Regions from separate parts of the Cellulophaga sp. RHA_52 genome, predicted to be linked through region 2. Evidence: riboswitches for the same ligand, from Rfam matches in the RefSeq annotation. Region 2 holds a riboswitch; the other holds the start of a gene.

Region 1 (12,302 bases), 2.7 Mb from region 2:
GTTTTACTCCAAAATGGTTGGCTACAGATAGTAAAGAAGCTATGGAAATGCATAGAATACCCAATTTTAGTTTAATAAACCAAAACGGAGAAGTAATAACACGTAATACTTTTAAAAATAAAATTTATGTAGCAGATTTTTTCTTTACTAGTTGTTCTGGTATTTGTCCTAAAATGACAAGTAATATGTCTGTATTACAAGAAGCTTTTAAAACAGATGATGATGTTTTGTTGTTATCACATACGGTAACTCCGGAGACAGACACAGTAGAAGTTTTAAACGAATATGCAAAAACTAAAGGTGTTACGCCTAACAAATGGCATTTAGTTACTGGTAGTAGAAGTGAAATTTATAACTTAGGTAGAAATGCCTATTTTATAGAGGAAGACTTAGGAGAACTAAAAACAGATGATGATTTTTTACACACAGAAAATTTTGTTTTAATTGATAAAAACCAGCATATTAGAGGTATTTATAACGGATTAAACAAAACTGCTATACAACAACTTATTGCTGATATTAAAACTTTAAAAGAAGAGTATTAATTATTTGTTTTTTATTTAGTTAGAATATAATATTAAAGCAACACCTAAAAGTATACCAGCAAGCGGAATAAGCTTTTTTCGTTTGTTTTTTTCTTTAAACAAAATTCCGCCTAATAATACGGCTATTAAAATTTGACTCCTTTTTATGGCAGATAAAAGCATTATTAATGCATCTGGATCTTGTAGTGCTTTAAAGTAAAAATAATCTGCAGTTTGCAATAAAATACCAACAGCGGGTATAGACCAACGCCATTTAAACGCTTTTCTTTTGTCTGCCTTTGGAAACCAAGTTATGGCTAGTATAACTAATAATATTAAAATAGTATACCAGCAAAACCAAAACTGTAGTGTTTGCGGATTTAAATTTACGTGTTGTATTAAAAATTTATCATATAAACCGCTAGATGAGCCTAAAAAGGTAGCACCTATTATAGCAAATATCCATTTGTTCTTTTTAAAATTGATACCTTCTTGTTTTCCAATTCTAGAGTATAAAAAAACAGAAAATATGATTAAGAAAAAGCCAATCCATTGCCAATAATTTGGTCGTTCATGATAAATAAAAATTGCGCCAATAAAAGTAAAAAAAGGTCCGGCGGAACGTATTGGAGTAACAATAGTAATGGGCAAATGTTTTAAGGCTTGGTAAGCCAATACCCAAGAGCCAGCCATTAGCATAGATTTTATAACAATTAATGCGTGGTTTTGCCAAGGAATATCTGTGATGTAAAAACCAATTTCTTTAGTAAACTCAGGATAAAATTTAGATCCTAAATAAAAAGGTAGTAACAGTAAAAAACCAGCAGTTATAGTACCTAAAAGTACAGGAAAAACCTCATTGCCTTGTACAGCATGTTTTTTGCACAAATTGTGCAATCCTAAAAATAAAGCCGATAAAAGGCCTAAATACATCCACATGGCCGCGAAGATAGTTTTTTAGATAAATTTTAAGAGTGTTGTGTATTATTTTATGTCAGATTTCTTCAATTTAAACGGATTTAAACTAATGTATATTATGGTATAGATAAATAACAGAAGTAAATACCAGGTATTACTTATTAAGTCTGTATATGTTAGTTTTCCTTCAGAAAAGCTTAAAATCATTAATACTTGTGCTCCATAAGGTAGCAAACCTTGTGTAATACAGGCAAAAATATCTAATATTGAAGCCGTATTTTTATTGTCTAACTTATACTCATCGTTTATAGTTTTGGCAATAGTACCAGAAATAATTATGGAAACGGTGTTATTTGCAATAGCCATATTAACCGTACTTACTAGTGTGGCAATTCCAAATTGTGCAGATTTTTTACTCTTTATAAGTGTTTTTATTTTATTTAGAATATAGTCTATCCCTCCATTTTTAGCAACCAAAGCAGCTAAGCCACCAGACAATAAGGATAACAAAAAAATCTCTGTCATACTCGTAAATCCTGCATATGCATACTTAGTAGATTCAATTAGCGTAAAGTCACCGTAAAATATACCAATTATTGCAGCTAAAATTACACCAAGTAATAAGGTAACAAAAACGTTTACACCAATAACAGATAGTGCAATTACAAATACATAAGGTACTATTTTTAGTAGGTTATAATTATAGGTTGTATTTTCTAAACTATGCGCATTTAAATCTGCTCCTTTAAAAATTAATACAACAATTGTAATTAAAGCTGCTGGTAATGCAATTTTTATATTTTGTTTAAATTTATCGCTCATTTTAACTCCTAAAGATTGTGTTGCTGCAATAGTTGTATCTGATATTACAGAAAGGTTATCTCCAAACATAGCACCACCTAAAAGTGCACCACAAAGCACGGCTAAAGATGCACCACCTTTATCTGCAAACCCTATAACAATTGGTGTTAAAGCTACAATGGCACCTACAGATGTACCTGTAGATATAGATAAAAAGGCAGCAATAATAAACACTCCAAAATAAATGTATTGTATAGGAATTATATCTAACCCTAAACTCACAATAGCGTCTACACTACCTGTTTCTTTGGTAATTGTTGCAAATGCACCAGCCAACAAATATATAAGGCACATAGTTAGTATTTTACTATCTCCACAGCCTTCTAAAAGTGTATTAATTTTAGCATTAATAGTTTGTTTAAATAATAAAAAAGCGGCTATAATACCTGCAATAACAGCTATAGGCGCTGGTAATGCATAAAAGTCGTTCTGATAAATACCTACGCCTAAAAATGTAAATACAAATACAAATAAGGGTAATAATGCTATAAGCTTTGGTGTACTATTTTTTATTGCAGTCATTTTTATTGTTTTGCAGAATCACAATAAGAAAAAGACAAATAATAAGGAGTTAAATTAACATTTTTTCCAAAGTATTGGCTTATCCTTTTTTAGCACCTTGCTCGTTATTGCAGGTTGCTATCTCTTTTTTTTGAGATTCTTGATAATTAAGTGCGCAAAACTAAAGCATAACAACGAGATAAAATCATAATTTTTTGTTATTTTTTACCACCAAACAACAAAAAACTTTTCTAATTCTCCGTTAGGAAATTTTATCCAGCATAATGGAGACTTTTTGGCAGTAATTAAGGTGTTAACCTCTGCAGTAAATGTATTATATGTTAGCCAGTTTACTTGTGTTTTTACTTCTTGCAGCCAATTAGTTTTGTTAGGTATATAAAACTTACACTTATTAAATTGCTCTAATTGTGCATGCTTAACATAAAAACCTTTTACACAGTTCTTATTTAACTGCTTAAATTTTACACTTCTTTTGTAAGGTGTAAATAGTTGTGCTTTAAAAAATACACGTTGTTTAATTTTATTTAAACTTAAATTTAGCTTTTTAATTATTGGGGTTGTATGGGTGTTGTAGAGTAGTGGTAGTTGCTTATCTTTAAGTTTATCTAACTTTTTAATTAGAGAATCATTTCTGTTTGGTCCAATCCAATAATCTAACTCAGTACTACCAACCGTATCATCAAACAGGTAAAATTTATAAATTATTTCTATATGATAGGCTATTTTGTTTTTTATTAAAATACAGTCTATTTCACCAATAGTAAGCTTATTGTTTTGTATTTGTAGGTTTTCTGCTAAAATAGTAATGTCTTTAGATTGCTTAAAATCTGTGCTAACATAGCGTTCTATCCTTTTTCCTAATCTTAAATTTGTTGGTATCTTATCAGTAAATTTTGGAGTATCATTTTTTTCTAATTCAAACTGTTTTAAACCATACACGCTGTTGCTTACCCATAGTGTTGGGGTATTTACATAACCAATAAACTGTTGCTCTATGTCTTTGTATTGTAATGTCATTTAAAACAAAGTAAACACTTGTACTAATTAATTAACTATTTCTACAAATAAAACTATATTTGTGATAATAAATGGTTTAAATGAAAATTAAAATAGCTCAATTTATATCTGTATTAGGACACCCGTTGTTGCTATTTCCTTTTTTAATTTTAATTTTTAATCTTAATGATAAGGAAACAGTCTTTTCCCATACCTTATCTCTTATTTATGGCATTTTTTTTCTAGTTTTAATTGCTTGGGTCTATATAGGAAAAAGAAGAGGAAAATATACAGACTTAGATGTGTCTAACAAAAGGGAGCGTAGATCGTTGTATATATTTGCTTTACCACTAATGGTTTTGGTTCTTTTCTTTTTATTTTATACAAACCAGCCTGTTTACATTTGCACTAGCTTTTCTATAGCTACGCTTATGCTTTTAGCTTCTTTCGGAATTAATTTTCTTATAAAAATATCTATGCACGTGGCTATAAACATATATTTAGCACTTGCTATTATATTTGTAAATAGGCGTTTAGGTGTTGTTCTTATATTATTTACATTTTTAGTAATGTGGTCTAGACTTGTATTAAAAAGGCACACACCAAAAGAGGTTGTTACAGGCTTAATTATAGGCTCATTGTTTGGGCTAACCTTAGTACTTATATCTTAGAAGTTCCTTAAAGTAATTTTAAAACGAAAATATATCAATTACAATTAAATATATATTAGATAGCAACATTTTTATATTCTAATATAAGACTCAGTAACTGTTTGGCTAGTTTTGGAGTGTAAAACAATCAAACATAAAAATGAAAAATACTTTAAAAATTACGTTTATACTTGTTATGTTGCTAATAACTTCCTGTGGTAGCGATAAAGGCACAATCAGAATTTCTACACTAGAAGGCTTACAAGCAGCCAAACAATTAGCAATGACTAGTTTTGGAGCCGATTTAGAAGTTTATAGGTTAGAGTTTTATTCTAAAGAAGATTTAAACTCAGATTTAGGTAGCATTACCATTAAGTATTTAAAAGATGGTAAATTATTTAGCAGACGTTATACCACAAAAACAAATTATGCTGAAGCTACTTTAGAAGATGAAAAGCTTTTGAATGATGCCTTTCAGAAAAAATTTCATATCAAAAATGCACAAGGTAAACTTAAAATTAGTGATCTAGATGTAGATGCTATTTTTTCTAATGTAAATAAAGGTGTTGTACTTATTGAAGAAGAAATGGAAATAGACAACTATCAAGTTAGAGAATACTACGTTGAAGTAGACACTAAGACAAATAAAATATCTTCAGATTTTGAAATACACGTAACAGAACCTAACAATGAAACCATTGAAGGACGTAATATAGTAACTAATTTTTATGAAGTTGAGTTTAAGGTCGATGAAAATGGTGAACTTACCATTAAAGGCTAATAGTAAATATACAATATAAAGCGTTCCCCGCTTTTTTACAAAGGTTGTCCTATGTTCCTATAGGCAACCTTTTTTATTTTTAGGACTAAATTACATAGACAAAGTAAGTGTGTATAAAAGTTTTTTCTTACAAAAAATATTTTATAAGATAGATTTGTAATTTTATTTTCTGTTACCTTTATCAACAATATAGTTATTTTACCGGTAAAATGCATAAGTTTTAATAGGTTATTTATATGCCTGTTGAGTATTTGTCTAGTGTATATTTATCATATTTTTCTTGTTAAATAGTAGTTTCGTATTAAATAATTTTAGTCTGTTTCCCCAGGATATGAATTTTTTTGAAGAAAATAATTTAATCAATATTTAAACTACATTTTTTATGAAAAAGATTAGCCTACTATCAATTATTATGTTTCTACAATTGCTATTTGTTAATGCTCAGTACGATTGGGATAACATACCTATACCCGCAAATGCCGGATCAGGAAAAACGTGGCAATTACAAGTACAAGCCAGTGACGATTTTAACTACCAATTTTTACCTTCTACCAATGTTACCGATTTTGGCCCAGGAAATAATAAAAAATGGTATAATAAATACCATAATTTACCAAGTGGTGCTCCCAATAATTTTGAAGGTCCAGGACCAACAAAATGGATGCAAAACCACGTAGCTGTTTCTGGAGGTCATTTAAATATTTGGGCATCTAGAATCCCTGGAGCAACCAAGTCTTTTGTTGGCTCTAGCGGAAATTTAATTTCTAGACCAGAAACAAGAGCTGGTTGTATAACTAACAAAACGCGTGTAAAATTCCCTGTATTTGTAGAAGCTAGTATAAAAGTAATGAACTCTTCATTAGCTTCGGATATTTGGCTACTTAGCCCAGATGACACACAGGAAATAGACATTATAGAATGTTATGGAGGGCCAGGAGACGACAATAGAAATGGTTTCTTTGCAAATAAAATACACCTTAGTCATCATGTATTTATTAGGCCTCCAAACTTTAAAGATTACCAACCTGCAGATTTTAATAGTTGGTGGCAAAAAAATGGAGTTAACCAATGGGGAGGAAGAGTTGTAAGAATAGGTGTTAACTGGGTTTCTCCTAAAAGATTAGAGTATTTTGTAGACGGGCAAATGGTACGTGTTTTAGATGATACTGCAGTACAAACCAGATTAGCAGATGGTACTTGGCAATATACATACCCAGCTGGTGTAACAAGTACTGGTGTTAACGGACAGTTAGTTAGAGAAAATGGATACCAAAAAATGAATATTGCTACTAGTTTAAATGATGCAAAAAACAAGTCTAATATTAGTGTTATAGATCCATTTAATTATTTAAATAACCAGAGAAGATTTACAAAAGAAATGGATATTATTATTAATGTAGAAGACCAAAGTTGGCAAGCAGAGGCTAACAGATCTGCTACAGATAAAGAGTTAGAGAATTTTGAAAATAATAATTTACTTGTAAATTGGATTAGAGTATACAAACCTGTTAATGCTAGTAACTTTGTTAATACAGAGATTTCTAATAATTCTGCTAGAGCTTTAACTTCTAATGAAGAAGAAAAGCAAGAGCTAGCAGTATTTCCTATTCCTGCTAAAGACGTTGTAAATATTAGTAGTAAAGACTATGTACAGGCTAAGGTTTATAATTTGCAAGGACTAATTGTTTTAAGAAAAGATGTTGCAGATGGTACACTAAATGTTTCTTCTTTAGAAAAAGGTATTTATGTACTAGAATTAGCCAAAGCAAATGGTGAGTCTACAAAGCAAAAAATTGTAATATCTAAATAACAATTTTCTCTATTAACTTAAAACCCAAAACATAAATTATGTTTTGGGTTTTATTTATAATTTAGTTTTTTCACTTTCTTTAGGTTCAACTTTAGAAGAATATTTTTTTAAAAATTGCTGCTGTTGCTGTAGCATTCTATTTCTAATTTTATCTAACTGCATAAAATCTTCTCCAAAATCACTAGAGAAAAAATCATCATTAAAAAAACTATCCATAAATATAGAGTCTATATCTTGTGGTGTTGGAAAGGAGTGTAAACTAGAGAAAAACTTTGACTTGTAACTGTGTAACAAGCTGTCTTTTTCTAGATCAGATAAGTTGTTGTATGTGTTACTAGATGACCAAGAGTAAATACTATCATACTGTATTAAATTTCCCTTATCATCATACTGTTTATTCACTTTCCAGTCACCTGGCGGAACTTTTTCTGCCGTTTTTGGCGTTGTTTCTTCTTTGTTATTTTGCCCATTACAACTAACGTTTAAGCAAATTAGTAGGGCTAGAGCTAAATACTTTTTCATAGTGTAAAAATTAATTAGACATTATAAAATAACAGGAAGCTAATTGTTAGCTCCCTGTTATTATTAATTAAGATATATTTATTGTTCTAGCAGGCTTTTGCTTTGCCTCTTCTTTTTTTGGTAAGGTAATATGCAAAATACCATTTGTATACTTTGCATCTATACTAGCGTCATTAACAGTTTCTGGTAGTGTAAAAGTTCTTTTAAAAGATGAGTATCCAAACTCTCTACGCGTATAGTGTTGGTTGTTAGTTTCTTCTTCCTCTTTAATTTCTGCAGAAATAGTTAAAGATTGGTTATCTATTTCTACCTGAAAATTAGATTTATCTAACCCAGGAGCAGCCATATAAACTAAAAATGACTCTGGTGTTTCCTTAATATTTACCTTAGGCAAAGTTATACCTGTATTAAAGTTAGATGTAAATACAGTAGGTAAATCTAAATTAAACATATCGTCTATTACTCTAGACCAGCTAGGAAAGTTAATAGGTGAATTTGTGCTTGTTAAACCTCCGTTTTTAGGAACATTAATTAAATTGCTCATAATTACAAAAATTTTAAATTAAACAAAAAATCAAATACTTAATATGTAAGTAGTTAACAACAAAAAAAATGCCAATTTATAAAACTGACACATTAAAAAAATCTTAATATTAAATACTTTTTTAAGCTCTAATAGATGGTGCACAAGAACCTCGTTTTAATAACATATATTCTCCGTTATTTTTAAACTCTTTAATAGAAGTACCTGCGTAGCGTTTAAATGTTTTAGATAAGTGACTAACATCTGTAAACCCTAATTCATCAGCAATTTCTGTAAGTGTAAAATCAGAGTTTAATAAGCGTATCTCTACTAACTTTAGCTTTCCTTTTATAATATATTCTCTTAGTGACATTTTTACTTGTTTTTTAAAATATTCACTAACATAGGTTGGTGACATCATAAAAACATCTGCCAAATTTTCAACTTTTAACAATTCCGTCTTGTCAATGTTTTCATTTATATATGCAAGCATTTTTGTAATTCTATTATCAGAATTATTGTTAGGAGTTTCAAAATAAGTACTGTTTTTAATATTGCGTATTAATATTTCTAAAATACTAGTCATAAAACTAGTTATTAAGCTAACCGAGTCTTCACCATAACTTCTAGACTCTTGCAATATCATATCTATTAAATTTTCTAAATAATTGCGGTCTACTTCATTTTTAATAATATCTCCTGGCAATTGGTTGTAATTAGATAGTATGTATGATGCTTCTTTAAACCATTCATTTCTATCTATAGTCATTTTATTTACATTTTTAAAAAACGAATCTGTAAATTTTAAAAACACAAAATTAGTAGACTCTTTTATATTAAAAGAATGGCATTTTAAAGGTGGTAACAAAAATATACTACCTTTTTCATATTCATAGTCGTTGTAGTTTATACACTGGGTTCCTTTACCATTTTTTATTAAAACCAACTCAAAAAAATTATTTTTAACAGGTCGCTGTTTCCAGTCTGTTAATTCTATTTCTTGTATTTCAAAAGGTTTATGTGCTTCTAGTACTTGCATTTTTGAGATAATTAAGCTTTAAATGCACTAAAATAGAATATATTTTGAAAATTGTATAAATATTAACCTTTATTTATACAATGCTATCCTGTGTAATTACTTATAAATAGATAATAAAGTGAGTACCTTTGCTAAAGGTATAATTATATTGTTTTAAAAATTAAATGGATTTATTTAATCAAACCAATTTATTTTCAACTAAAGAAGTCCGTAAAACTACTTTTGATTTACCAGGAGCGGATATTACGTTGTTCGAAAATTTCTTCAGCATTGAAGAGAGTAACAAGCTGTATAAAAGTCTACTTCATAATACGCCTTGGCAGCAAGAACAAATTAGCATTCACGGTAAATTGGTAGATTATCCTAGATTAACAGCTTGGTATGGAGATGTTGACAAAGACATTAAATACACGAATACAAAAAGTAAAATGCATTTGTGGAATAACGATTTACTTTTCATTAAAGAACGTATAGAGAAAGAGGTGGATATCAAATTTACACGCTGTTTACTTAATTATTACCGTGACGGAAAAGATAGCGTAGACTGGCATCAAGACTACAAAGGAGAACAACGAAAAAATACGGTTATAGGTTCAGTTACTTTTGGTGCAACCAGACCTTTTCAGTTAAAACACATATCAAGAACAGATTTAAAACGTGTAGATATTCCATTAGCAAATGGTAGTCTTTTGTTAATGCAAGGCGCTACACAAGAAAATTGGAAACATAAAATACCTAAAACAAAAAAACATATTCTATCTAGAATAAATTTAACCTTTAGGTGGATTGCTTAATTAAAAAAACTTGTATTAATAAAGGTTTAACATTAACTTAATGTACGTTTTAATGCTTTAAATGCTTTTTTTTAGGTTGTTTTATGAATATTTTAAGAATAAACCTCTAATTAACCTTTTTTTGTACCTACTTCTCCTTTTTTTGTACCATTAAATAGCTTTATACCCTACATATCTTTGCCTTAAAATTAAACAACATATAAAAAAAGATATAATGAATACACCAAACATTGCAAAGGAGGATATTTTAAACGCGTTTAACTACAGACACGCTACCAAAGAATTTGATGCATCAAAAACATTAACCGATGAGCAAATCAATTTCATCTTAAAAACAGCAAATCTATCTCCAAGTTCATTTGGTTTTGAACCTTGGCATTTTATCGTTGTTCAGGATAAGGAATTACGTGAGCTATTAAAGCCAGTGGCTTGGGGTGCTCCGGTAAAATTAGATACTGCTAGTCACTTCATTTTAGGTTTGGCAATGAAAGCTCCTATGGTAAAGCATGATGCGCCATATATTGAACATATGATGAAAGAGGTAAAACAAATGCCGGAAGATGTTGTAGAAATGTACTCTAAATTTTACAGAGAGTTTCAGGAGCGTGATTTTACCTTAGATTCAGATAAAAAGTTATTCGATTGGTCATCAAAACAGACTTACATTGCTCTAGGTAATATGATGACTGCTGCCGCACTTACAGGAATAGATTCTTGTCCTATTGAAGGTTTCCATATAGAGGATACGGAAGCTTTATTAAGAGATAAATTCGGGGTGGATACAGATAAATATGGAATTTCTTTTATGGCTGCATTCGGATACAGAAAAGCAGATCCTGAATTCCCTAAGTCTAGAAGACCACTAGAGGACATTGTAACTTGGAAATAAGAAATATTATGAAAGCAATAGGGTACAAAGAGAATCTTCCAATTGACAATATAAAGTCTTTACAAGATGTAGAATTGGAAACTCCAAAAGCTACAGAAAGAGATATTTTAGTAGAAATAAAAGCTATTTCCGTAAATCCGGCAGATTATAAGGTACGTGCAGGAATGCCTGCAGAAGGTGACAACTGGAAAGTTATTGGCTGGGATGCAACGGGAATTGTAACTGCTGTTGGAGAAGATGTAACCTTGTTTAATGTAGGAGATGAAGTTTGGTACGCAGGCGATTTTACTCGTCAAGGTAGTTATGCAGAATACCAAATTGTAGATGAGCGTATTGTTGGTAAAAAACCACAAAGCTTATCTTATGCTGAAGCTGCTGCATTACCATTAACCACACTTACAGCCTATGAAATGTTGTTTGATAGGTTAGAGGTATCTAAAGACGATGCCAACAAATCTATTTTGGTAATTGGTGCCGCTGGTGGTGTAGGTTCTATTTTGGTGCAATTGGCTAAAAAACTGACCAAGTTGAATATTATAGGTACGGCTTCTCGTGAAGAAACTACGTCTTGGTTAAAAGAATTAGGTGCAGACACGGTTATTAACCACCGAAATAAATTGAGCGAAGAGTTCGAGAAATACAATTTACCGGCTCCGGAGTATGTAGTAAGCTTAAATGCTACGGAACACCACGTAGATGAAATTGCTAAACTGATAAAACCTCAAGGGAAATTTGGATTTATAGATGACCCAAAATCGCTAAATGTAATGCCTTTTAAAGGTAAAGCGGTTTCTACGCATATAGAGTTAATGTTTACACGCTCTATGTTTCAGACCGAAGATATGATTGAGCAGCATAATATATTGAACAAAGCTTCTGAATTAATCGACAACGGAGCTATTAGAACTACGTTAGGTGAAAATTTTGGAACTATAAATGCTGAAAATCTTAGAAAAGCGCACGCTTTTTTAGAAACAGGTAAAGCAAAAGGTAAAATTGTTTTAGAAGGATTTTAAGTGCGATAAGCCAAAAAACATATTATAATGAAAATTAATATTACACTTGTAGCAGTAGCTATAACAGCATTATTTATAAGTACTACGGCAAATGCTCAAGTAAATACCATAGATTCTGTAGCCACTTCAAAAGTGCAACATTTCAATTTTGATGAAATGGAATCTGAGTCTATAGGTGAAGGCATTAAAAGAAAATGGTTTCACGGTGAAAAAGGGCAAATGACTATTTTTGACTTGGAAAAAGGAGCACATATTCCTTGGCATAAACACCCTAATGAGCAGATAACATACATTATGTCTGGTAAGGTAAAAATCAAGACCATAATTGATGGCAAAGAGGAATTTGTAATTGTTTCTGGCGGAGAAGTAATTGTTTTCCCAGAAAATGTACCGCACGAATTTTGGGCATTGGAAAAAACAGTGGATTTAGATGTTCACGTTCCTGTTCGCCAAGATT
Region 2 (12,302 bases):
TAAAGAAAAAGAAGGTATAGAGGTTAATGTATCTAAAGACAATAACTCTAATACTATTGAAGTAGAACTAGATTATAAAAATTGATATAAGACAATATTAAGTCAATAAAAAAAACCACACTTTTTAGTGTGGTTTTTATTTTTTAAGGCTGAAATAATCCGTTTATTTCGGCATCTATTTTATTAATAACAAATCCTAAATCTTCAGGATCATCAACAAAGTTTAAATTATCTACGTCAATAATTAATAAGTTTCCTTTGTCATAACCGTGTATCCAAGCTTCATAGCGTTCATTTAACCTGCTTAAATAGTCAATAGAAATGGTGTTTTCATATTCTCTTCCTCTTTTATGTATTTGGTTTACCAAATTAGGAATAGAACTTCTTAAATAAATAAGCAAATCTGGTGGTTGTACTAAGCTTTCCATTAACTCAAAAAGACTTGTGTAGTTTTCAAAATCTCTGTTTGTTAATAAGCCCATTGCGTGTAAGTTAGGAGCAAAAATAAAGGCATCTTCATAAATTGTTCTGTCCTGTATTATATCTTTACCGCTTTCTCTAATTTGTAAAATTTGTCTAAATCTGCTATTTAAAAAGTATATCTGCAAATTAAAACTCCAACGCTCCATTTGGTTGTAAAAATCATCTAAGTAAGGATTGTCTACTACATCTTCAAAATTTGGTTGCCAATTAAAATGCTTGGCTAGTAATCTAGTTAAAGTTGTTTTCCCTGCACCTATGTTTCCTGCTACTGCAATATGCATATTCTGTATGTGTTTTAATTTTTTTATTAGACCGATATAGGGGTCGCACAATATACAAGATAAGACTAGTATCTAAAAATGTTTACAGTAATAAACTCAAAACTTTTTAAAAACAGTAGCAAACCATTGTATTTATGCAAAGTTACAACGATAAAATAAGTCATATACGTATGTGTAAAATGATTTTTTCAAAAAAAAGATGGTTAGCAATTAAACTAAATTAAAAGTTGACAGTCTAAGTAGTTGAAAGCTAACTATCCCACAAGGATATAAACCACAGATAAAATGAGAAATATTTTTTTAATAGCAATAACATTAATAAGTACAGTGTTTACTGCAACGGCTCAAGAATTTCAAGGTAAAGCCATTTATGAAACAAAGCTTACTAAAGCGCCAGATTTTGGAGGTAGAGATATGCCAGAGGCTCGTAAAAAAGAAATTATGGAGCGTATGAAAAGCGCTATGGAAAAAACATATATTTTAACGTTTAACAGAACCGAGTCTTACTACGTAGAAGATGAAAAATTAGAGGCTCCTGGAGGTAGCGGACCAGGTTGGATGCGTTTTATGGGTAGTGGTTCTACTGGTAAATATTACAAAAATATTAAAGAGCAAAACTATACCAACCAAGTAGAAATGTATAGCAAAAACTTTTTAATTAAGGATGAGCTAAAAAAACCTGAGTGGAAAATGGGCTCAGAAACTAAAAAAATAGGAAACTATACAGTTTATAAGGCAACACTTACAACTCCAATAGATACTACAGGTTTAGGTTCTATGACCAGAATGTTTAGACGTGGTAGACAAGGAGAACAGCCTGAACGTGAAATACCTACAGAAAAAACAGTTGTGGCTTGGTATACATTAGATATTCCTATTAGTCAAGGTCCTGCAGAATACTGGGGATTACCTGGTTTAATTTTAGAGGTAGAACAAGAAGGATCTACTTTGGTTTGTAGTAAAATTGTTATGAACGCAGATGATGTTGTAGAGGTAAAAGCACCAACCAAAGGAAAAGATATTAATCAAAAAGACTTTGATGAGCTTATGATAAAAAAGCGTCAGGAAATGATGGAGAACTTTCGTAGAGGAGGTAATAGAGGAGGAAGAGGTCGTTAATTTTTATCAAAAAATAATACAAATTTACAATGAGCAAATTCATAAAGTTTTTTATGGTTATGGTATGTATTACTATAACTGGAGCTGTACAGGCACAAAAAATAACAATTACTGGTGTTGTTAAGGATAGCCTTAATAACCCTTTAGAGATGGCTAATGTAGTAGCTATTAATGCAGAAACTAAAGCGTTAGATGGTTTTGGAATTACCAATGAAAAAGGTATTTACAAAATGAATGTAAATGAAAACTCTAAGTACAACATTAAAGTAAGTTACTTGGGATTTAAAACAAGAGAAATTGTTTTAGAAACTAAGGAGGTAGATGTAAAAAGAGATTTTACATTGTTAGATGAAGCAGAAAGTTTAGACGGTGTAGAAATTACGTATGAGATGCCTGTAAACGTAAAAGGTGATACTATAGAGTATAACGCAGATTCTTTTGCTACTGGTACAGAAAAAAAGCTTGAAGATGTTCTTAAAAATTTACCAGGTGTAGAGGTTAATGATGATGGGGAAATTGAAGTAGAAGGGCAGTCTGTAGGTAAAGTAATGGTAGAAGGTAAAGACTTTTTTGATGGCGATAGTAAATTGGCATCTAAAAATATACCTGCAAATGCATTAGATAAAATTCAGGTTTTAAAAAACTATAATGAGGTTGGACAATTAAAAGGTGTAACAGATAATCAAGACAATTACGCAATTAACATAAAACTAAAAGAAGGTAAAAAGAATTTTTGGTTTGGAGAAATTACAGCAGGCGTTGGTAATGAGGAACGTTATATTGCGCACCCTAAATTATTTTATTACAACCCTAATTATAGTATAAACTTAATTACCAATTTTAACAATATTGGCGAGGTGCCATTTACACGTAGAGACTATTTTAGATTTACGGGTGGTTTTGGTAATGGCGGTAGTGCTAACACTGGTACAAGCTTTAATGTAGGTTCTAGTGATATGGGTTTTTTAACATTACAAAACAATAGAGCTCAAGAAATTAGTTCTAAGTTTGGTGCAGCTAACTTTAGTTATTCACCAAAAAAAACGTGGGATTTAAGTGGTTTTGCAATTTATTCTGGTAATGTTACAGATATGCAACAAAATACATTTAGACAATATAAGGCTAATGCAGATGGTAGCCAACCATCTCCAGATGAACTTACAGAGAGTGTTACAAACCAAAGGAGTGATTTGGCTCTTATTAAATTAAGTTCTAGTTACAAACCAAATGCAGATAACCATTTTGATTATGATATTTTTGGAAGAATATCTAGTCAAAAAGAAGTGCAAGATTTATTCTCTAATTTAACGGGTAATATAGATGAGGTTCAAAAGCAAGATCCTTACAGCATTAATCAAAACGCTAATTACTATTACACATTAAATGCTAAAAATATTTTTGCAGTAGAGGCACAGTATTTAATTCAAGAAGAAGATCCTTTTTATAATGCTGCTTTAGCACAGAGTGATCAATTCAGGTTAGATGAGGTTTTAGGTATGGACCAAGCCCAAGATGGTTATGATGTTGTGCAAGACAAAATGGTAAAAACCAATAAGCTAGATGCAAAAATAGATTACTGGTATATTACAGGAGATAAGAGTAATGTAAAGTTTACACTTGGTTCTCTATTAAGTACACAAAAATTTAATTCAGAAATTTTTCAGATACTAGATAGTGGAGCAAAATATGGCTTAGATGATGCAGTGAGCTCTGTAGAGAATGATGTTAAGTATAACTTTAGTGATATTTATATGGCCTTTGAGTATAGAGTAAAAGCTGGTGCATTTACCTTTACACCAGGTGTATCTGTACACAATTACACTACAAAAAATGAACAATTAGGATCTACTGTTACAGATGATTTTGTACGTTTATTACCAAGTTTTAATACAAGATTACAAATTAAAAAGAGTGAAGATATTAACTTTAATTACAGAATGATGACAAGTTTTTCTGATGTTAACCAGTTTGCATCTTCTTTTGTAATGAACAATTACAATTCTCTTTTTCAGGGTAACAGAGATTTAGAAAGTGCATTGTCTCACAACTTAACATTGCGTTATAACAATTTTAATATGTTTAATTTTAGTAATATTAGAGCATCATTATCATATAACAAAAGGGTAGACCAAGTACGTAACATCTCAGACTTCTTAAATTACCCTAATCCAGATTATCCTGCAACATCAGATGAAGAGTTTATACAAACATCTAACAGAATATCGTCTCCATTTAACTCTAACTTTGCAGACGAGACCTTTTCTGCAAACGGATCTTTTGAGCGTACTTTTGGTAAAATAAAAGCTGGTTTAGGAGCAACTATGAATTATTCTAAGTTTAACCAAATAGTAGATAATGAACAGGCAATTAACGAGTCTTTTACAACTACTTACAGAGGTAGCTTAGGAACGCGTTTTTTAAATGCGCCAAATATAGAGTTTGGATACAACCTAGCGGTGAACAATTATGAGCAGCCAAATGGCTCTAGTATAAAATATTATACACATCAACCAAGCGTAAAACTAGATGCTACTTTTTTAAGAGATTTTATTTTTAATGCAGACTACTCTTATTACAATTACAAAAACGAGATAGAAAGTTTAAATACATATTCTTTTATGGATGCTACCTTAGGTTATCAAAAAAAGGATAGCAAATGGGAGTATATTTTAGGAGTAACTAACTTATTTAATACAGAATCTTTAAATCAGGATAGTGATAATACTTTGTTTGTTAGCACAAGTGAGTATTTTATACAACCTAGATATGTAACCTTAAAAGTAAGGTACAACCTGTAATACAGCATTGTTTGTTTATATAGAGGCTATGGATTGCAAATTAATTTGTAACTGTAGCCTCTTATTTTTTCGTTAAAACTATTTTAGAACCAATCTAATTTTATACTTTTGCAATCTAATTTAAGAGGAAGGATTTGACTGATTGCAACCTCATATACTGATTCTCAGTATTACAAAAAATGCTAAAACAGATTTAGTTAATTTTTTTTGACGCCTTTTCCTGTTTTTTTGCAATCTAACTTACCATTCCTCTACTAACAATAGAAGCACAATATTATGGCATATTTATTCACATCAGAATCTGTAAGTGAAGGACATCCAGATAAAATTGCAGATCAAATTAGTGATGCATTATTAGACAATTTTTTAGCTTTTGATCCAGAAAGTAAAGTAGCTTGTGAAACCCTAGTTACAACTGGGCAAGTAGTACTTGCAGGTGAGGTAAAAAGCAATACCTATGTAGACTTGCAAAACATAGCACGTGAGGTAATTAATAACATTGGTTACACAAAAGGAGCTTACCAGTTTAGTGGAGATTCTTGTGGTGTTATCTCATTAATTCATGAGCAGTCACAAGACATTAACCAAGGTGTAGACCGTGGCTCTAAAGAAGAGCAAGGAGCAGGGGACCAAGGTATGATGTTTGGTTACGCTAGCAAAGAAACAGAAAACTATATGCCACTGGCATTAGATATTTCGCATAAAATATTACAAGAACTTGCCGCATTGCGTAGAGAGGGTAAACAAATCTCTTATTTACGCCCAGATGCTAAGGCGCAAGTAACTATAGAATATTCAGACGATAACGTGCCACAGCGTATAGATACTATTGTTGTGTCTACACAGCATGACGATTTTGATGCTAATGATGAAAAAATGTTAGCGCAAATAAAATCAGATATTATCTCTATTTTAATGCCTAAAGTAATAGCGCAATTTCCAGAGAAGGTACAAGCATTATTTACAAGCAAAATACAGTACCACATTAACCCAACAGGTAAATTTGTAATTGGTGGTCCACACGGAGACACAGGTCTTACAGGACGTAAAATTATAGTAGATACCTACGGTGGTAAAGGCGCCCATGGTGGTGGTGCATTTAGTGGTAAAGATCCAAGTAAAGTAGACCGTAGTGCAGCATATGCAGCAAGGCACGCAGCTAAAAATTTAGTAGCAGCAGGTATTGCAGATGAGATTTTGGTACAAGTAAGTTACGCCATTGGTGTAGTAGAGCCAACTTCTATTTATGTAGACACATACGGTACTGCAAAAGTAAATTTAACAGACGGAGAAATTGCCAAAATAGTAGCGCAAATTTTTGATATGCGCCCGTTTGCCATAGAAGACCGTTTAAAGCTAAGAAACCCTATTTATTTAGAAACCGCAGCTTATGGTCATATGGGGAAAGAACCAAAAACAATCACAAAAGTTTTTGAGTCTCCATACAATGGTAAGGTAGAGAAAGAAGTAGAACTTTTTACTTGGGAAAAACTAGATATGGTAAGCGCAGTAAAAACCGCTTTTAACCTTTAAAATAAGTTTTTAATAATATATAAGTGCTTTGCTGTAACGGTAAAGCACTTTTTTTGTGTTTAATATTTAGCTATTTATTTGGGTGTTACCACAAGGGTCGGGCTTTTTGTTGCAATCTTTTTTAAGAAAAATAAAAAAGGATTTTCACTACAATCCCTAACACAAATAAAGTTTTAATTTAAAAAATCGTTACAAAAACAAACAATTATTGTGTTTCTGTTATTTAAGCTTGTTAAAAAGGTTAAAATCAATATTTTTTCAAAAAAGATTAGGATATTAAATTTTTCTGAACATATATTTGTAGCTCAAAGTTCAAAACACTTATTGAATAGTTATCAAGAAAGGCGGAGGGATTAGACCCAATGAAGCCTTAGCAACCCTTTGTTCATACAAAGAAGGTGCTAAATTCTACCAAGTACATCGGTACTATAGGCAGATAACGAAACAAGCTTTTTATTTACACAAAGCAAATTTCCAATTTCTTTTTAACTCATTTAATTTTAAACCATCTTGCAAAGTCGGCAAGACGCGGTTTTGGCTTTTTTATTTTTTCAATTTAAACTATAAAAAACAAAATTATGAGTACTCAAAAATTAGCAACAAACGCATTACACGCAGGTCACACTCCATCAGAAACAGCAGGTACAAGAGCAGTGCCTATTTATCAAACGTCGTCTTATGTTTTTAAAGATACAGACCACGCAGCAAACTTATTTTCTTTATCAGAATTAGGATTTATTTACACGCGTTTAAATAATCCAACAAATCAAATATTACAAGACAGACTAGCAGCAGCAGAGGGTGGTGTAGGAGCAGTAGTATTTGCATCTGGTACAGCAGCAATTTCTACAGGTTTATTAACGCTTTTAAGAGCAGGAGACCACATTGTAGCATCTAGCAGTTTGTACGGTGGTACATTTAATTTGTTAAATGTAACCTTACCAAGATTAGGTATTACAACTACTTTTGTAGATGCATCTAATCCAGAGAGTTTTGGTAAAGCAGTGCAAGAAAATACAAGAGCATTTTTTGTAGAGTCATTAGGAAATCCTAAGCTAGATGTTTTAGACTTAAAAGCAATTTCTAAAGAAGCAAAAGCAGCACAAGTGCCATTTATTGTAGACAATACAGTAGCATCACCAGCATTATTAAACCCAATAGAGCACGGTGCAAACTTGGTAATACACTCGCTAACAAAATACATAGGCGGACAAGGAACTTCTTTAGGAGGTGCAATTGTAGACGCAGGTACTTTTGACTGGACAAGTGGAAAGTTCCCAGAGTTTACAGAACCATCTGCCGGGTACCACGGTTTGGTGTATAGTGAGGCTCTTGGTAATGCTGCATTTACGTATAAATTAATTTTAGAAGGTTTAAGAGATTTCGGAGGAGCTTTAAGTCCGTTTAATGCATTCCAAATTATACAAGGTTTAGAAACTTTACCAGTGCGTATAAAACAACATAGTGCAAACGCATTAGAATTGGCTACTTGGTTAGAGGGTAGAGATGAGGTTGCTTGGGTAAACTATCCAGGGTTAAAAAGCAATAAATACTATGACTTAGCTAAGGAGTACTTACCAAAAGGTCAAAGTGGCTTAGTTACATTTGGTGTAAAAGGTGGCTTTGAAGCTGCTAAAAAACTAACAGATGCCACTAAAATATTCTCTCTTTTAGCAAACATAGGAGATACAAAATCTTTAATAATTCACCCAGCAAGTACAACGCATCAACAATTAACAGCAGAGCAGCAAGAGTCTGCAGGTGTTGGTCAAGATTTAATTCGTTTGTCTGTTGGTTTAGAGGGTATAGAAGATTTAAAGTTAGACTTAGAAGAGGCTTTTAAAGCTATATCTACAGTTACAGCTTAATAAACTTACGTTCTCAAAATAAATTACAAATAACCTAATAATTATTTAGGTTAAAACAGCTTACTATGTTGCATCATATCAAACTAAAAAAATATACAACGCTAAGTGGTAGCACACAAGATATAGACTTGTCATATCAGGTATTTGGAGCAGAATTGCACACCGCGCCAATTGTACTTGTAAATCACGCTTTAACAGGTAGCTCTAATGTTTCTGGTGAAGATGGCTGGTGGTCTACACTAATAGGTGAAGACAAATGTATAGACACCATAAAATATACGGTATTGTCTTTTAATATTCCTGGTAATGGTTTTGATGGCTTTATTATAGAAAACTATAAAGATTTTGTAGCTAAAGATATTGCTCATTTGTTTTTATTAGGATTAAAAGAACTAAATATAAATTCGCTTTTTGCAATAATAGGAGGTTCTTTAGGAGGTGGTATTGCCTGGGAGATGGCTGCACTAAATCCAAAGTTAACTCAGCATTTAATTCCGGTTGCATCAGATTGGAAATCTACAGACTGGCTTATTGCAAACTGTCAAATTCAAGAACAGTTTTTGGTAAACTCTAAGCAACCTGTACATGATGCCCGTATGCACGCAATGTTATGCTACCGTACACCAGAATCTTTTAAGGCTCGTTTTAACCGAAGCACAAATGAAGAACAACAGTTATTTAATGTGGAAAGTTGGCTAACCCACCACGGTAAAAAATTGCAAGAGCGTTTTCAATTATCTGCATATAAGTTAATGAACCAGTTGTTAAAAACCATAGATATTACTAGAGATGGTAATGAGGCTTTTATTAACCTGCAAAATAGCAACACATCTATACATATTGTAGGTGTAGATTCTGATTTGTTTTTTACAGCCAAAGAAAATAAAGATACCTTTAAACAACTGGCACAAGCTAATAGTAATGTTACCTATGGTGAAATACACTCACTACATGGTCATGATGCGTTTTTAATAGAGTTTGATCAGTTAGAGCAATTGCTAAATGGTATTTTTAATGATCATAAAAAACGAGAAGAACTTAAGGTAATTAAGTTTGGAGGTAAGTCTTTAGCTAACGGAGAAGGTGTATCTAACGTAGTTACTAAAATAGCTTCTAAAGTTGCTAATTCTGAAAATATAGCGGTTGTGGTTTCTGCTCGCGGAGAATCTACAAATGTATTAGAACAATTGTTGGATTTAGCAGCAAGGGGAGAAGAGTATACTCTAGCTTTTAATGAGTTTAAAGCATATCAGCAAAATAGTTTAGCGTTAAATTTTTCTGAGGTATACACAGAAATTTTGCAAATTTTAGAAGGTGTTGCCTTGTTGGGTGATTATAGCTTAAAAATTAAAGATCAAGTTTTGGCATACGGAGAGTTGCTTTCTGCACAATATGTTGTAAAAGCACTTGCTAAAGAAGGTGTAAAAGCTGAATTTATAGATTCTAGAAAAATAGTAAAAACTGATGCCAATTTTGGAAATGCAAACGTGTTAGAGGAGGAGTCTAAAGCTAAAACACAAAAATTAATTTCTAGTTTAGCTAGTAATGTTGTACCTGTTATTACAGGTTTTATTGGGTCTACAGAAGATGGTAAAACAACAACTTTAGGCAGAAACGGTAGTAACTATTCTGCCTCTTTATTTGCTAACTTTTTAAATGCTGTAGAGTTACAGAGTTATACACACGTAGATGGTATTTTTACCGCTAATCCAGATTATGTTTCTGATGCAAAACGTATAGAACAATTAAGCTATTCAGAGGCTAATGAACTGGCAAATTTTGGAGCAACTATTTTACACGCAAAAACCATAATTCCTTTATTAGAAAAAAATATTCCGTTACGTATTTTAAATACATTTAATGGTGATAATGAGGGAACATTAATTAGCGCAAAAACAACCAAAGAGGGTATAAAATCACTTTCTGTGATAGAAAATGTTGCTCTTGTAAACTTAGAGGGCCGTGGTTTGTTAGGTAAGGCTGGTATAGATGCACGTATATTTAAATCACTTGGCGATGAAAAAATTAGTGTTAGTATTATTTCCCAAGGTTCATCAGAACGTGGTATTGGTTTGGTGGTAGATGCTGTAAGTGCAGATAAGGCAAAACAGGTTTTAGAGCGCGAGTTTGCATCAGATTTTTATTCTAAAGACATCAATCTAATTACAGTGCAAAAAGATGTTTCTGTAATATCTATTGTTGGTCAGGATTTAAGTACGTTTCATAAACCATACAATGCATTAATAAAAAACCAAATTGTACCATTATTGTTTAATAATACGGTGTCTGGTAAAAACGTGAGTTTAGTGGTTAAAAAAGCTAGTTTGCACAAGGCTTTAAATGTAATGCACGGACAAATATTTGGTGTTGCTAAAAAAGTAAACATAGCTATTTTTGGTCACGGTACTGTTGGTGGTACATTAATAGAACAGTTATTAAAATCTGCTAAAGCCATAGAAGAACGTAAAGGAATTAACCTTAATGTTTTTGCCGTTGCTAACTCTAAAAAAGTACTACTAAGTAAAAAAGGAATTGGAAAAGATTGGCCTACTACGTTAAATGAAAAAGGAAAATCCTATGAGCTTACAGATATTTTTGAGTATGCAGAAAAACATCATTTAGAAAATTTAATAGCTATAGATAATACTGCAAATGAGGATTTTGTGGCTAATTATGTTGATTTGGTAGAAAATGGATTTGATCTAGTATCGTCTAACAAAATAGCAAATACTTTAGGTTTTGATTATTATAAAAACCTTAGAGACATATTAGCTAAAAATCAGAAACAATATTTGTATGAGACTAATGTTGGTGCAGGTTTACCTTTAATAGATACTATTAAGTTATTGCACTTGTCGGGTGAAAATATTACTAGAATTAAAGGGGTGTTCTCCGGATCCTTAAGCTATATTTTTAATACGTATTCTGAAGCAGATGTACCTTTTTCTACAGTTTTAAAAGAGGCTATGGAAAATGGATACACTGAGCCAGACCCGCGTGAAGATTTATGTGGTAATGATGTTGGTAGAAAATTATTGATTTTAGCACGTGAGTTAGAGTTAAGTAATGAATTTGCAGATATTAATATTCAAAATTTAATTCCGGAAGTATTAAGAGAAGGAAGCAAAACAGAATTTTTAAGTCAGTCTGATGCTTTAGATACGGCATTTTCTAAAATTAAGGCAGACCAAAAACCAAATCACGTTCTGCGTTATGTTGGTGATTTGCACGGTAATCTTCAAGAAGAAAAAGGAATTTTAGATGTAAAATTAGTGTCTGTTCCTAAAGAAAGTGCATTAGGACAAGTAAAAGGATCAGATTCTATTATCGAAATTTATACCGAGTCTTATGGTGAAAATCCATTAGTAATACAAGGTGCAGGAGCAGGAGCCGCCGTAACCGCAAGAGGTGTTTTTGGAGATATTTTAAGAATAGCCGAGAAAGGATAGGCTTTGTATAGAAACTGGAGATAAGAGAGAAGGGGTAAGAAAATAGAACATAGAGAATAGAGTAAAGAAAAAAGAATATAGCGCTAATGGCTAATAGCAGATAGTCAAGAATAAAAGAAATACTATGGATAATAAATTTGAAACTAACGCAATACGTACACAAATAGAGCGCTCTCAGTTTTTAGAGCATTCGGCACCTTTATACTTAACATCTAGTTACGTTTTTGAGGATGCAGAAGATATGCGTGCATCTTTTGCAGAGGAAAAAGATAGAAATATCTACTCTAGATATTCTAATCCTAATACGTCAGAATTTATAGAAAAAATATGCAAAATGGAAGGAGCCGAGGCTGGCTTTGCTTTTGCTTCTGGTATGGCTGCTGTGTTTTCAACTTTTGCTGCGTTAGTAGAGAGTGGAGATCATATTATATCATCTAAAAGTATATTTGGCTCTACACATAGTTTATTTGTTAACTTTTTCCCCAAATGGAACGTGACCACAAGTTATTTTGACGCTCATAATTTAGAAGGTATTGAGGCTTTAATCACTCCAAAAACTAAAATTTTATATGCCGAGTCACCTACTAATCCGGCTGTAGATATTTTAGATTTAGAAGTACTAGGTGCTATTGCAGAAAAACACAATCTTATTTTAATTATTGATAACTGTTTTGCATCGCCCTATTTACAACAACCTATAAAGTTTGGTGCAGATTTGGTGATACATTCTGGGACAAAATTAATAGATGGTCAAGGTCGTGTTTTAGCAGG

What was found. Region 2 has a riboswitch for S-adenosylmethionine ahead of JM80_RS00675 (O-acetylhomoserine aminocarboxypropyltransferase/cysteine synthase family protein). Riboswitches for the same ligand answer to the same signal wherever they lie in the genome.
Region 1: linked by a shared signal. The riboswitch ahead of JM80_RS12605 (Na+/H+ antiporter NhaC family protein) and the one ahead of JM80_RS00675 (O-acetylhomoserine aminocarboxypropyltransferase/cysteine synthase family protein) in region 2 are both predicted to bind S-adenosylmethionine.

Annotation. Positions count from the first base shown of each region.
Region 1 is NZ_VIRZ01000001.1:2,827,816-2,840,117, reverse strand. Features, by position in the region: gene JM80_RS12615 (SCO family protein) at 1-545, shown strand, start outside; gene JM80_RS12610 (DMT family transporter) at 561-1,463, opposite strand; gene JM80_RS12605 (Na+/H+ antiporter NhaC family protein) at 1,509-2,825, opposite strand; SAM-I-IV-variant riboswitch at 2,876-2,976, opposite strand; gene JM80_RS12600 (DUF1853 family protein) at 3,030-3,842, opposite strand; gene JM80_RS12595 (phosphatase PAP2 family protein) at 3,923-4,492, shown strand; gene JM80_RS12590 (hypothetical protein) at 4,632-5,252, shown strand; gene JM80_RS12585 (T9SS type A sorting domain-containing protein) at 5,635-7,062, shown strand; gene JM80_RS12580 (hypothetical protein) at 7,117-7,584, opposite strand; gene JM80_RS12575 (Hsp20/alpha crystallin family protein) at 7,652-8,128, opposite strand; gene JM80_RS12570 (AraC family transcriptional regulator) at 8,250-9,146, opposite strand; gene JM80_RS12565 (alpha-ketoglutarate-dependent dioxygenase AlkB) at 9,311-9,940, shown strand; gene JM80_RS12560 (NAD(P)H-dependent oxidoreductase) at 10,155-10,829, shown strand; gene JM80_RS12555 (zinc-binding alcohol dehydrogenase family protein) at 10,838-11,845, shown strand; gene JM80_RS12550 (cupin domain-containing protein) at 11,873-12,302, shown strand, end outside.
Region 2 is NZ_VIRZ01000001.1:148,411-160,712, reverse strand. Features, by position in the region: gene JM80_RS00700 (sodium-translocating pyrophosphatase) at 1-85, shown strand, start outside; gene JM80_RS00695 (deoxynucleoside kinase) at 144-764, opposite strand; gene JM80_RS00690 (GLPGLI family protein) at 1,050-1,883, shown strand; gene JM80_RS00685 (carboxypeptidase-like regulatory domain-containing protein) at 1,913-4,681, shown strand; gene metK (methionine adenosyltransferase) at 4,958-6,214, shown strand; SAM riboswitch class I at 6,544-6,657, shown strand; gene JM80_RS00675 (O-acetylhomoserine aminocarboxypropyltransferase/cysteine synthase family protein) at 6,793-8,082, shown strand; gene thrA (bifunctional aspartate kinase/homoserine dehydrogenase I) at 8,148-11,531, shown strand; gene JM80_RS00665 (PLP-dependent aspartate aminotransferase family protein) at 11,656-12,302, shown strand, end outside.